3 regions of the Brevibacillus sp. NSP2.1 genome follow, and region 3 is predicted to be linked to each of the others. Evidence: a T-box and tRNA genes for the amino acid it is inferred to sense, from the RefSeq annotation. Region 3 holds a T-box; the other regions hold tRNA genes.
What was found. The T-box of region 3 lies ahead of M655_RS18695 (valine--tRNA ligase). A T-box ahead of a tRNA ligase gene usually reads a tRNA of that ligase, here a tRNA-Val.
Positions count from the first base shown of each region.

Region 1: it has a tRNA-Val gene. The T-box ahead of M655_RS18695 (valine--tRNA ligase) is inferred to sense a tRNA for this amino acid. The anticodon was not compared.
Region 2: it has a tRNA-Val gene. The T-box ahead of M655_RS18695 (valine--tRNA ligase) is inferred to sense a tRNA for this amino acid. The anticodon was not compared.

Region 1 is NZ_CP048274.1:4,624,923-4,629,216, reverse strand. It holds gene M655_RS22485 (IS30 family transposase) at 1-767, opposite strand, end outside; gene M655_RS22480 (hypothetical protein) at 884-1,087, opposite strand; gene M655_RS22475 (phospholipase A2 family protein) at 1,227-1,511, opposite strand; tRNA gene M655_RS22470 (tRNA-Ser) at 1,798-1,890, shown strand; tRNA gene M655_RS22465 (tRNA-Glu) at 1,895-1,968, shown strand; tRNA gene M655_RS22460 (tRNA-Val) at 2,053-2,128, shown strand; tRNA gene M655_RS22455 (tRNA-Met) at 2,207-2,283, shown strand; tRNA gene M655_RS22450 (tRNA-Asp) at 2,330-2,406, shown strand; tRNA gene M655_RS22445 (tRNA-Phe) at 2,451-2,526, shown strand; tRNA gene M655_RS22440 (tRNA-Trp) at 2,532-2,605, shown strand; tRNA gene M655_RS22435 (tRNA-His) at 2,635-2,710, shown strand; tRNA gene M655_RS22430 (tRNA-Gln) at 2,737-2,811, shown strand; tRNA gene M655_RS22425 (tRNA-Gly) at 2,819-2,894, shown strand; tRNA gene M655_RS22420 (tRNA-Cys) at 2,915-2,988, shown strand; tRNA gene M655_RS22415 (tRNA-Leu) at 2,997-3,078, shown strand; gene M655_RS22410 (helix-turn-helix transcriptional regulator) at 3,706-4,294, shown strand, end outside.
Region 2 is NZ_CP048274.1:5,490,528-5,494,821, reverse strand. It holds rRNA gene M655_RS27015 (23S ribosomal RNA) at 1-1,408, shown strand, start outside; tRNA gene M655_RS27010 (tRNA-Asn) at 1,463-1,538, shown strand; tRNA gene M655_RS27005 (tRNA-Thr) at 1,546-1,621, shown strand; tRNA gene M655_RS27000 (tRNA-Glu) at 1,639-1,712, shown strand; tRNA gene M655_RS26995 (tRNA-Val) at 1,797-1,872, shown strand; tRNA gene M655_RS26990 (tRNA-Tyr) at 1,893-1,977, shown strand; tRNA gene M655_RS26985 (tRNA-Gln) at 1,993-2,067, shown strand; tRNA gene M655_RS26980 (tRNA-Lys) at 2,073-2,148, shown strand; tRNA gene M655_RS26975 (tRNA-Arg) at 2,171-2,244, shown strand; tRNA gene M655_RS26970 (tRNA-Pro) at 2,293-2,369, shown strand; tRNA gene M655_RS26965 (tRNA-Gly) at 2,418-2,491, shown strand; gene rocF (arginase) at 2,687-3,583, shown strand; gene M655_RS26955 (aspartyl-phosphate phosphatase Spo0E family protein) at 3,677-3,826, opposite strand; gene sigW (RNA polymerase sigma factor SigW) at 4,005-4,294, shown strand, end outside.
Region 3 is NZ_CP048274.1:3,836,179-3,840,472, forward strand. It holds gene M655_RS18695 (valine--tRNA ligase) at 1-1,548, opposite strand, end outside; T-box leader at 1,591-1,830, opposite strand; gene M655_RS18700 (STAS domain-containing protein) at 1,864-2,214, opposite strand; gene M655_RS18705 (ATP-binding protein) at 2,322-3,560, opposite strand; gene M655_RS18710 (PP2C family protein-serine/threonine phosphatase) at 3,587-4,294, opposite strand, start outside.

The DNA of each region.
Region 1 (4,294 bases), 790 kb from region 3:
GAAGAGTAGGGATCGGCAAAGTAAATGTTTACGCCATGTGCTGACTCCAGCCGTTCGTAACAGGCAAACTCTTTGCCACGGTCAACGGTAGCTGTTTGAAACGATCCTTTCGGTAACGACTCAGCAACGAAACCAAAGGCCTTTTCCATGGAAGCCGAGGTACGATCAGGCATCTTTACGGCAAGGTAAAAGCGTGTCTTGCGCTCAGCGAACGTCGCGACACACGCCTTACTTTTTCCACGGCTGGAAACAACCGTATCCCGTTCCCAATGACCAAAGCTCTCACGCTTTCGTACTTCCTTGGGTCGCTGCCGAATGGACTTTCCTACGTTGAAACGACCACGTGTTTCGATTGGTCTCCGGCGTTTCCCTTTGTGGCGCAGAACGGTGGTATCTCCTTTAACCAAAAAGCCCTGATACAGCCAGCGATACATCGTTTTAAACGACACTTTCTGTTCGGGGCATTCCTGACTCATCCGTCCGGCAATCTGCTCGGGAGACCAGGTCTGCGCCAGCTTACTGGCAATGTAATGCTCACGTTCAGGAGTCCGCTTGCCTCTGGGAACAGACCGTTCGCGACGTTTCTCGTAAACCTCATGCGCGGCTTCTGCCTGATATTCCCCTGCCTTACAACCCCGTTTTAACTCACGGGCAATGGTAGCATGATGCCGTTTGAGTTCTCTGGCAATGGCGCGGGCAGACCAACCCAACCGATGAAGGAGTGCTAGCTCACTACGCTCTGTTATGCTAAGATGTGTATAACTCATGATTGATTCTCCTGTGTAAATGGTGTTGTGGTGACTTCATTTTACACGAATCAATCATGGGCCGTTTTTTTATCTAGGTGTCGCACTTGATATTACAATCTGTCATATGGCTAGGATTAGGATAGGTAAGTTAGGGCGTAGCTGTAGTTTCGCAGCGTATAGGATAACAGCTTCTTCTGGTGCTCCGAGAGCGCGAGGAATACAAATTCTACTTGATCATTTTCAAACGGGCGGACATAAAAGCAGGAAATTCCATGACAAATAATTTCTTTCTTTAACGTCAGTGCTGCACTGGCATCGGTTCGTATATGCACTTCCACGGCCTTGTACCCTCCTTGGACATTCACTAGAGTACCAAAAAAAGCCAAAGGAAAAACACGGGAGTTATGGCAGATTCATGTCCAAGGTGTTACCATTTTTTGTATGAAGAATGACAATCGTGACAATTCGCAAAACAGCCTATTTCAAGTCGTCCGGAATGCATTTGGAGCGGGAAAAATAGGCGGAAATCATCGCGGCCACCCTGCCCTTTTCCGTGTTCATGTCGATTTTGTTTTGCAAGCAGCGCAAAAGCTCCTGGTCGCAGCTACAGGAAAAATAGCCGCGCTTTTGATAGCAGCGGTCGTGCTTTTTGCAGCAGCGGTCGATATCGTCAATCGGGGCGCCCGGCCCCGAACAGCCCGGGCCGCACCAGTTTCCGTACAAACAAGGAATCCGACCTGCCCGCCGTCTTCTTCTGCCCACCAGCCATCACTCCGCATCGTCAATGATTATTGGTAGCATATTGGAAAAGCGGGGAAGTTGCTTTAGGCAATTTCCACGAAAATTGACGCAAAAACTTGCGAGGCAGAGCGGAGAGAGGGTGGTGTCATGGCGGTCGCTGCCAGGACGAGAACGCCAGCGGGGAGCCGCTTCGTTTTCACAGATTTGCACGCAGAAAAACTTTTAAAATACTCCTTGAAATCGGCTGTTAGATATGATAGATTAGTTCTTGCCCGAGCGATATGCGAACAGGGCAAGCGGAAAATTTGGATGGATGTCCGAGCGGCCGAAGGAGCACGATTGGAAATCGTGTAGGCGGGGTTGACCCGTCTCGTGGGTTCAAATCCCACTCCATCCGCCATCTTGGCCCGTTGGTGAAGCGGTTTAACACAGCAGCCTTTCACGCTGTCATACAGGGGTTCGAATCCCCTACGGGTCACTTATACACCCAACTAGTTGTTGGGGTCCCCGCAAAGTACTCGGTGTTGCTACAACGCAATCTCTTCTCTTTGTGGGGTACTTTGGAGGCTTAGCTCAGCTGGGAGAGCATCTGCCTTACAAGCAGAGGGTCGGCGGTTCGATCCCGTCAGCCTCCACCACTTATCATAATCATATGGATGGTCAGCCAAAAGCGTCTTGCTTCTAAGATAGGTGCTGACATTGATCGTCCGAATCGTCGCGGGATGGAGCAGCTCGGTAGCTCGTCGGGCTCATAACCCGAAGGTCGCAGGTTCAAATCCTGCTCCCGCAACCAAATTTTCTTTCTTGCAAAGGGAGTACCTGTAGGTGCAACCAAACATGGAGCTGTGGTGAAGTTGGAGTTCACGCCGGTCTGTCACACCGGAGGTCGCGGGTTCGAGTCCCGTCAGCTCCGCCATTTTTCACAAACAACAAATGGCACGCTAAGCAAAAGATACATACGGCTCGGTAGCTCAGTCGGTAGAGCAGAGGACTGAAAATCCTCGTGTCGGCGGTTCGATTCCGTCCCGAGCCACCATGTGTAGGGGCATAGTTTAACGGTAGAACGAAGGTCTCCAAAACCTTTGGTGTGGGTTCGATTCCTACTGCCCCTGCCATTTTCCAAAAGGCATAGTTAGTTAATATGGCGGTCGTGGCGAAGGGGTTAACGCACCGGATTGTGGCTCCGGCACTCGTGGGTTCAAGTCCCATCGATCGCCCCATAATTTCAAAGTTGGGGATTACTTATTGGGGTATAGCCAAGCGGTAAGGCAACGGACTTTGACTCCGTCATTCCTAGGTTCGAATCCTAGTACCCCAGCCATTTATACGCGGACGTAGCTCAATTGGTAGAGCGTCGCCTTGCCAAGGCGAAGGTCGCGGGTTCGAGACCCGTCGTCCGCTCCATTCAAACCTTTTTTATACATGGAGGCATAGCCAAGGGGTAAGGCACGGGTCTGCAAAACCCTTATCCCCGGTTCAAATCCGGGTGCCTCCTCCAATTTAATTGCCGGTGTGGCGGAATGGCAGACGCGCGCGACTCAAAATCGTGAGGGAAACCGTGGGGGTTCAAGTCCCTTCACCGGCACCATTTCTGAAATCAAGCTCTAAGGATGTTCATCCTTAGGGTTATTTTATTTGTTACGATCAACATGAAAAGCAGTATGTATCGCTCCATCTCCTGAAACCGATCAGCAAGCAAGCGAACCGGATGCAACAGGTGACTGATTCGTTACACGCAAGAAATGAAGAAATCAGTCCTGCAAGCAGCCAGAAGAGCAAGCTGTAGAGTTCGACAGTTTGGCCAAGTTGATTTGTTGAAAATGAGAATCATTATCTATTATGATAAACGAGAACCGAAATTTTCACAAGAGGTAAATTGCAGATTTTGTGAGTAAAAATGTGTTCCAATGCCAGGTGCTACGCCGAGCGGAGTAACAGCGCGAGCCGCTGGCAACAACACCTGAACAGAAGAACCAGCGAGAGAAGAACCAAGCGAGGCTGGCGCTTGCCTGCCGATAGGAGAAGCGTGTGCGTGACCAAAGCTAGCCAAGCGTGAAGCATATCCATGCATGAAGCATATCCATGCATGAAGCATATCCATGCATGAAGCATATCCATGTGCTGGGGGGTTGCAGAGCTTTTCCTGGATGCGGTAGCGACCATGCCGCGCTTACATCCAACGGTTCTTTTGAGTAAAAAGCAAGGCGGGGTGCAAATGGAGAGAGCAAAGGTTGGTCTGTTGATCGACTATTACGCCAGGGGAGCCATTACACTCACCAGTGTATCCCTCGAAGAACGACAGCCGGGAATGAAATATTTTGGGGGACGAACCGGGCTGCATTCGGCATTTATTTTCCCTCTATCCGGGAGAGCCAAAATGTGGTTTGACGGCACGGGATACGATATGGAGCCGGGGATGGTCGTACACGCTGGCCCTGACATGGCGTTTGATCGCAAGGTGATCGGCGAGGAAAAGTGGGTCTACATTCTCGTGCTCTATCAGGTGAAGCACTGGGAGCTGGCTGATGCATGCGATTACGCCGGGCAGCATTACGGCTTGCACCTTGTCGAGCAGAGCGCCCGGCTGCAGGAGAAGCTGAGGCAGCTTGAGCGGTACTGGAACAGCCCCGGCGACTTGTACAAGCTGCGCGTAAAAGAGCTGTGGTACGGCATCTTGAACGAGCTGTTTTCGCTCGTGCTGTATCGCGCGCAAGACGAGGGGCGGCTATTGCTGGAGCGGCTGCTCGATTATATTCATAATCATTACATGGAAAACTTGAGCATGAATCGGCTTGCGGAAATGC
Region 2 (4,294 bases), 1.7 Mb from region 3:
GTGATGGCGAGGGAAATTTTAGTACCGAAGTCCCTGATTTCACACTGCCAAGAAAAGCGTCTAGCGAGGAACAAGGTGCCCGTACCGCAAACCGACACAGGTAGGCGAGGAGAGAATCCTAAGGTGCGCGGGATAACTCTTGCTAAGGAACTCGGCAAAATGGCCCCGTAACTTCGGGAGAAGGGGCGCCCCGGTAGGGTGAGGGTCCCCGCCCAACGTGAGCGTAAGCTTGCGTTGGGCGGGCTGAGCCCGAGGGGGCCGCAGTGAAAAGGCCCAAGCGACTGTTTAGCAAAAACACAGGTCTCTGCGAAGCCGCAAGGCGAAGTATAGGGGCTGACGCCTGCCCGGTGCTGGAAGGTTAAGGGGATGAGTTAGCGCAAGCGAAGCTTTGAACCGAAGCCCCAGTAAACGGCGGCCGTAACTATAACGGTCCTAAGGTAGCGAAATTCCTTGTCGGGTAAGTTCCGACCCGCACGAAAGGCGTAACGACTTGGGCGCTGTCTCGGCAAGAGACCCGGTGAAATCATAATACCTGTGAAGATGCAGGTTACCCGCGACAAGACGGAAAGACCCCATGGAGCTTTACTGTAGCCTGGTATTGGAACTTTGTGCATCATGTACAGGATAGGTGGGAAGCTGAGAAGCAGGGGCGCCAGCCTCTGTGGAGCTGTCGGTGGGATACCACCCTTGATGTACGGAGTTTCTAACTCGTCGCCCTCATCGGGCGAGAGGACCATGCCAGGTGGGCAGTTTGACTGGGGCGGTCGCCTCCTAAAAGGTAACGGAGGCGCCCAAAGGTTCCCTCAGAATGGTCGGAAATCATTCGTAGAGTGTAAAGGCAGAAGGGAGCTTGACTGCGAGACCTACAAGTCGAGCAGGGACGAAAGTCGGGCTTAGTGATCCGGTGGTTCCGCATGGAAGGGCCATCGCTCAACGGATAAAAGCTACCCTGGGGATAACAGGCTTATCTCCCCCAAGAGTCCACATCGACGGGGAGGTTTGGCACCTCGATGTCGGCTCATCGCATCCTGGGGCTGAAGTAGGTCCCAAGGGTTGGGCTGTTCGCCCATTAAAGCGGTACGCGAGCTGGGTTCAGAACGTCGTGAGACAGTTCGGTCCCTATCTGTCGCGGGCGTAGGAAATTTGAAAGGAGCTGCCCTTAGTACGAGAGGACCGGGGTGGACATACCGCTGGTGCACCAGTTGTTTCGCCAGAAGCACGGCTGGGTAGCTATGTATGGAAGGGATAAGCGCTGAAAGCATCTAAGCGTGAAGCCCCCCTTAAGATGAGATTTCCCACAGCGTTAAGCTGGTAAGACCCCTCATAGACGATGAGGTTGATAGGTTCGGTGTGGAAGCGCGGCAACGCGTGGAGCTGACGAATACTAATCGGTCGAGGACTTATCCACACATCTCTTAGCAAACATGCGTATTCAGTTTTGAAGGAACAAATCCTTCAACGTTCCTCGGTAGCTCAGTTGGTAGAGCAATCGGCTGTTAACCGATCGGTCGGCGGTTCGAGTCCGTCCCGAGGAGCCATCCATTTGCTCCTGTAGCTCAGTCGGTAGAGCGTTTCCATGGTAAGGAAGAGGTCGCAGGTTCGATTCCTGTCGGGAGCACCAGAAATGATTATGAACATGGCCCGTTGGTGAAGCGGTTTAACACAGCAGCCTTTCACGCTGTCATACAGGGGTTCGAATCCCCTACGGGTCACTTATACATCCAACCAGTTGTTGGGGTCCCCGCAAAGTACTCGGTGTTGCTACAACGCAATCTCTTCTCTTTGTGGGGTACTTTGGAGGCTTAGCTCAGCTGGGAGAGCATCTGCCTTACAAGCAGAGGGTCGGCGGTTCGATCCCGTCAGCCTCCACCACTTGTTGTTGAACTAAAAATGGGGAGATAGTGAAGTGGCTAAACACGGCAGACTGTAAATCTGCTCCCTCCGGGTTCGGCGGTTCGAATCCGTCTCTCCCCACCATTTTTTTCGCATTTTTGGGGTATAGCCAAGCGGTAAGGCAACGGACTTTGACTCCGTCATTCCTAGGTTCAAATCCTAGTACCCCAGCCATTTGCGAGCCATTAGCTCAGTTGGTAGAGCATCTGACTTTTAATCAGAGGGTCGAAGGTTCGAGTCCTTCATGGCTCACCAGTTTTTACCTTTTATAAAATATGTGCCCTTAGCTCAGCCGGATAGAGCGTTTGACTACGAATCAAAAGGTCGGGAGTTCGAATCTCTCAGGGCACGCTTCCTTACTTCCAAAAGTGAGGAGAAGCGCTGTAAAAACAGAAAAATCGGGAAGTAGCTCAGCTTGGTAGAGTACTTGGCTTGGGACCAAGGGGTCGCAGGTTCGAATCCTGTCTTCCCGACCATTTTTCCCCGCACTTGTTGCCGGGTTTTTGTTTTCTAACTAAAATTGCGCGGGTGTAGTTCAATGGTAGAACTCCAGCCTTCCAAGCTGGTCGCGTGGGTTCGATTCCCATCACCCGCTCCATACGTATTGCCTAAAACGAGTAGCCGATTCGGTTGCTCGTTTTTTTCATAGGTAAAGACTGCTCCCATTCCATTTTGAACGACGTTAGGCCAGACGGGTTATTTATGCAAAATCCTGTCGAGTTGAGTCATTTCGCGATCGGAGGCTACAATATAGGGGTGGAGCAACAACGATCGAAGGAATGGGGGCGTCTACATGAACAAGAACATGAGTATTGTCGGTGTACCGATGGATCTGGGTGCAGACCGTCGTGGAGTAGATATGGGACCAAGTGCAATCCGTTACGCAGGTGTTGTAGCTCGTTTGGAGAAAATGGGCTTTCATATCGAGGACCGTGGAGATATTTTTGTAACACGACCTCATCGGTTTACGGAAACAGAAAACCATAAGTACTTGGATGAGGTTGTAGAAGCGAATGAAAAGCTTGCTGATGTTGTAAGCGATATCATGACGGCAGGCCGTTTCCCGCTCGTGCTGGGGGGCGATCACAGCATTGCTTTGGGAACGATTGCAGGTGTCGCCAAGCACGTGAAAAATCTCGGGGTCATCTGGTTCGATGCGCACGGAGACTTGAACACAGGAGAGACTTCTCCATCGGGAAACATCCACGGGATGCCGCTGGCGGCGAGCCTTGGCTATGGACATAAGCGTTTGACGAACATCGGCGGATTTGCGCCAAAGCTGCAGCCTGAAAACGTGGTGATTATCGGGGCGCGCGACCTCGATCAAGGCGAGCGCGATTTAATCAAGCGCATTGGCATGAAAGTGTTCACCATGCACGAGATCGACAAGCTGGGAATGGCTCGCGTGATGGAAGAAGCGATTGCCCACGTGTCCAAAAACACCGATGGCGTACACTTGAGCCTGGATTTGGACGGACTGGACCCGCATGACGCGCCAGGAGTAGGAACCCCGGTTATCGGCGGTATTTCTTACCGGGAGGGGCATGTCTCCCTGGAGATGCTGGCTGACGCTGACATTCTCTGTTCCGCAGAATTTGTGGAAGTAAATCCGATCCTCGACCGTGAAAACATGACAGCGCGCGTCGCAGTCGCGTTGATGAGCTCTGTATTCGGCGATAAACTGCTGTAACCAATCGTTGTCTGAGAACAAAAAGAGAGGCAAAAATCGCCTCTCTTTTTGCTTTTTACGCATCTTTACATTGGTGGGAGAAAGAAGTACATTCTAAGGATGGAGATGTAGTTCGTTTAATAGATGGTCAAGTTGCACGCTTAGGGCGACTAATTCAGGAGTGATGGTTGCCTGCTTCTTATACTGATCGTTGAGCTCTTTGCGTAGCTGCTCGATCTGGAGGAGAACGTCCTGCTTCGACATACGTCCCACTCTCCTTTCCAACTGAGGGATGAAAGAGTTATCATCAATAATATATAGAGGTAGGCAGTTACCTTATTCCTCTATTTCCCAACAAATTACCTGCACAAACACGCATTTAGAACGAAACCATTTGCAGTATCATCCGTATATAGGATTACGGTATTGTGGGGAGGATCGCATGGATTTTGTAGAGAAACGGTTGACTCAGCGAGCGAAGCGTGGAGACCGTGAAGCATTTGCGGAGTTGATCGAAATTTATAAAGACAAGATATTCCAACTTGCTTATCGCATGGTGGGAAACCGTCAGGATGCGGAGGACATCGCGCAGGAGACTTTTTTGCGCGTGTATGCCAATCTGCATTCGTACGATGACAGCTACAAGTTCTCCACGTGGATCTACCGGATCGCGACCAATCTATGTATCGACCGTGGCCGTAAAAAAAGACCTGACTTTTCATTGGATGAAGA
Region 3 (4,294 bases):
GCTTCTTCCGGTGAACTCAAGACCGGAGAACATCATGCGCGCTACCCAGAAGAAAATGATGTCGTAGCCGGTTACGAGGACGTTTGTCGGATAGAAATACTTCATGTCCTCGGACTCTTCCGGCCAGCCGAGCGTGGAGAACGGCCACAGACCAGAGGAGAACCAGGTATCGAGCACGTCGTTGTCCTGCTCCAGCTTGTGGCTGTGGCAGCTCGGACATTCGGTGACATCTTCGCGGGAGACGACGGTCTCGCCGCACTCCTGGCAGTACCAGGCGGGAATGCGGTGGCCCCACCAGAGCTGGCGGGAAATGCACCAGTCGCGAATGTTCTCGATCCAGCGCAGGTAGTTGGTCTTGAAGCGCTCCGGAACGAATTTGACGCTGTCTTCGCTGTTGGCGTTGGCAAGCGCGAGGTCAGCCAATGGCTGCATTTTCACGAACCACTGGGTGGACAAATACGGCTCTACAACGGCGTCGCTGCGCTCGCTGTGGCCTACCTGGTGGATGTGCTCCTCGATTTTGAACATGACGCCTTGCTCTGTCAGGTCTTTGATGATTTGCTTGCGGCAGGCAAAACGGTCCAGCCCTTTGTAGATGCCTGCCTGCTCGTTCATCGTGCCAGTCTCGTCCATGACGACGATTTGCGGCAGTTGGTGGCGCAGTCCCAGCTCGAAGTCGTTCGGATCGTGCGCAGGCGTGATTTTTACCGCGCCGGAGCCGAACTCTGGATCGACGTACGTATCCGCGACAATCGGGATTTCGCGACCGACAATCGGCAAAATGACGGTTTTTCCGATCAGGTGCTTGTAGCGCTCGTCTTCCGGATGGACAGCGACAGCCGTATCGCCCAGCATCGTTTCCGGACGGGTCGTCGCCACTTCGATGTAGCCTGTGCCGTCAGCGAGCGGATAGCGCATATGGTGCAGGGCGCCTTTTACTTCCTTGTAAATGACCTCGATATCAGACAGGGCGGTACGGGCAGCCGGGTCCCAGTTGATGATGCGGTTGCCGCGGTAAATCAGCCCTTTTTCGTACAGGCGGACGAATACTTCGCGCACAGCTTTGGACAAGCCTTCATCCATCGTAAAGCGCTCGCGGGAGTAGTCCAGCGCAAGACCCAGCTTTTCCCACTGCTCGCGGATGTGCGAAGCGTAAATGTGCTTCCATTCCCATACTTTTTCGATGAACTTGTCGCGGCCGAGGTCGTGACGCGAGATGCCCTCTTCGCGCAGCGTCGCTTCTACGCGGGCTTGCGTAGCGATCCCGGCGTGGTCCATCCCAGGCAAAAACAGCGTGCTGTAGCCTTGCATCCGCTTTGCGCGGGTGATGATGTCTTGCAGCGTCGTATCGAGCGCATGGCCCAAGTGCAGCTTGCCCGTCACGTTCGGAGGCGGGATCACGATCGTGAACGGACGCTTCGCCGGGTCGCGTTCCGCCTTGAAAAACTGCTTTTCGATCCAGTACGGATACCATTTGCTTTCGGCTGCCTTCGGGTCGTAGTTCTTCGGCAGCAATTGGTCGATGTCGGTTGTTGGCTGAGTTGACATGGGTAGGCTTCCTCCTCTAGGAAAAATAAAAAAACCCTTCATCCAAAGGACGAAAGGATTATTTCGCGGTACCACCTTTGTTAACATACGGCAAGAAGAGTCCAGCGTATGTTCCCTCAAACAAGATAACGGCTGCGAACCGCTTTTGGCTAGACACATCGTGTTCACCAAAAACAACTCCCGGGCGACCTTCAGTCCATCTCTCCTTAGAGAATCTTCCAGCATCTGATTCTCCTCTCTGCAAAGGGCTCCTGACCTACTCTTCCCGATCATCGTTGATTCGATATGTAATTGTGGTATCGTTGCCTTTGCTTATTATATACAATCACGCTGTTTCGCGTCAAACCCGGTTTCGCCCACTTTTCCCACCGTAATGCCCAGCGCCTCGGTAAAGCCCAGTACGCTTAAAATATCCAAAATTTCTTCGCGGACATTGACAATCTCTACCTGTTTGCCAGAAGCAAGCAGTTCTTTCGTAGTAAAATACAGACTTCCAATACCGGAAGAATCTACAAAGGATACACCTTGAAAATCGACGGTAACGGAATGATTGCGCCCTCCGTACTGCTGGAGCAATTCACCCACTCGATCTCCCACAGCCATGTCCAGCTCTCCGGCGAAAAACAGCGTAGCCTGTCCGTTCGTCTCTGTTGCTCGGTAGTCCATGCTCAAACTCCTCTCAATAGGTATCGGTGTAGCTGATTTTGTTCTCTCTCACTCATGTTACCCGCTTCACCCGACTTGCAAACATTTGGTATTTTCTCCAATGTTCATCAGCTTGTCAGCGCACACTCCAAAATCAGCTTCGTTCCAGCCGCCGTGCTGCTCAAATAAATCCGGTCACAGTATTGCAACATGACGTGAAAGCCCGCTCCCAGCGAATTGCGCGTCGAGAATCCTTGCTGCAACGTCGCCCGCGGCAAATCTTCGAGCAAAATGCCCTGGCCCTGGTCGTGGATGACCACCCGGCACAAATCTTGATCGTGGGCGATATAGAGCGTGATCGTTCCTCCGCTGCCGTGCTTGAGCGTGTTCGAAGCCGCCTCGTTGACGGCGACGAGAAAGTGCAAAAAACGTTTGGCGACAAACCCCAGCGGCTCCAGCGTGCGCTTGAACGACCTTCTGAGCAGAGCCAAATCCTCCGGCGCCTGAATGTCCATCGCGAGCGATTTGTGCCCCTCGCGCAGCAGAAAAAACAGCTCCTCGTCGCTTAGCAACAGCAGCTTGCCTGCCGTGACCACGCCGAGAATGTCTCTGTATATTTCCCACTCGCGCCGTTTTCTTCTGCGTTCTTCCGCGATGGCAGCCGTCACGTCAATCAGGGCGATCCCACAGGTGCGATCCGGCAAAATCGACGCGTACATTTCAAACACTTTTTTCCCGTCGTGACTGACAATCTGTTCCCGCAAGGAGTTGCCGTGGACGGTCGCCTCACCAATCAGGCGCTGCATTTCCCCCTCGACATCGGGGGCCGCACGGTTCGAGCCGAGCGGACGCACTTTGCCATCGTCAAGCAGATAGAGGAAAATCGTCTCGATCTGGCGCAGGATGGACAGCTTCTGCAGCTCCTGCTTGATGAGACGGCCTCGCTCGTCATCCCGATCTTTATAACTATGCAATACGTCTGTAGGATTCAACTCGTTGCACATATGCCACGTATGAAATTCTTCCAGAAGCAACCGTTCCAGCACTTCTTCCTTGCGCAAAACCTTCTCGATATCAACGACATAGTAAGGAACACCGTTGATTCCCTGCAGCCCGCTGCCGATAATGCGAAAATCGAAAGCGAGCTCGACCTCCATGCGTCCATGCAACTTTTTGGTCGAACTAAGCAGGCCGATAGCTGTCCGGCTGACTGCTATCAATTGGGCTTGACTTGTTTCCATTGTCGCAAGCTCCGTCACCTTCACCTTGCGCGGCGGCAGCACTTTTTGGGCAGACCCGCCGGAACGGAGCTCAAGAAGACAGTTGCGACAAGCGGGATTGTCCGGACACTGTTCACACAGAATCACCGTTCATCCTCCTATTCACGGGCGCTTCAGCTCGGGTACTCCATCAGTGCGGGAGTTTCACTTCTTCGTTGTCCGGCATGAGAGCCGGATTGAAACTGCAAAATCAAAACGGAGATGTCGTCTGTTTGCTGGCCTTGGCGCGTCATCGCCCACAGGTACGATTCGACGCGTTCCATCGTCTCTTCTTTGCCTGGCTCGTCCAGCAGGGCGGCAAGATCTTCGAGCAGGCCGTGAGAGCTGCGCAGCACGTCTTTTCTTCCCGTATCCAACAATCCATCTGTGTATAGTAGCAATATACCTTCTTCTAATAAGGGTACTTCTTCCAGTTGATAGGTGCTATCGGACAAAAGCCCTAGTCCTACCCCGCCCCGGCAGCGCAAGACGTTTTTTTGCGTGCTGGACAAATAGATCGGCTGCGGATGGCCCGCCCTGGCAAGCAGCAACTCGTGGCGGGTCGCATCGTAGACCGCGACAAGCATCGTAATGTACGAGCGGGTTTTCGCCAGATCGGCATACAGTAGCTGGTTTAGCCGCTGCAAAATTTCATCGGGTGACCAGCTCGTCTGCAAAACGGCGCGAACCGCAATCCGAATCCCCGTCGCCCAGATGCTCGCGGGCAAGCCGTGTCCCGATACGTCTGCCACGATAAAACAGGTGTAGCGCTCATTGATGCGCACAAAATCAATGTAGTCTCCCCCGACGTAGGTGACGGGCACGTAGACCGTCCTGGCGCG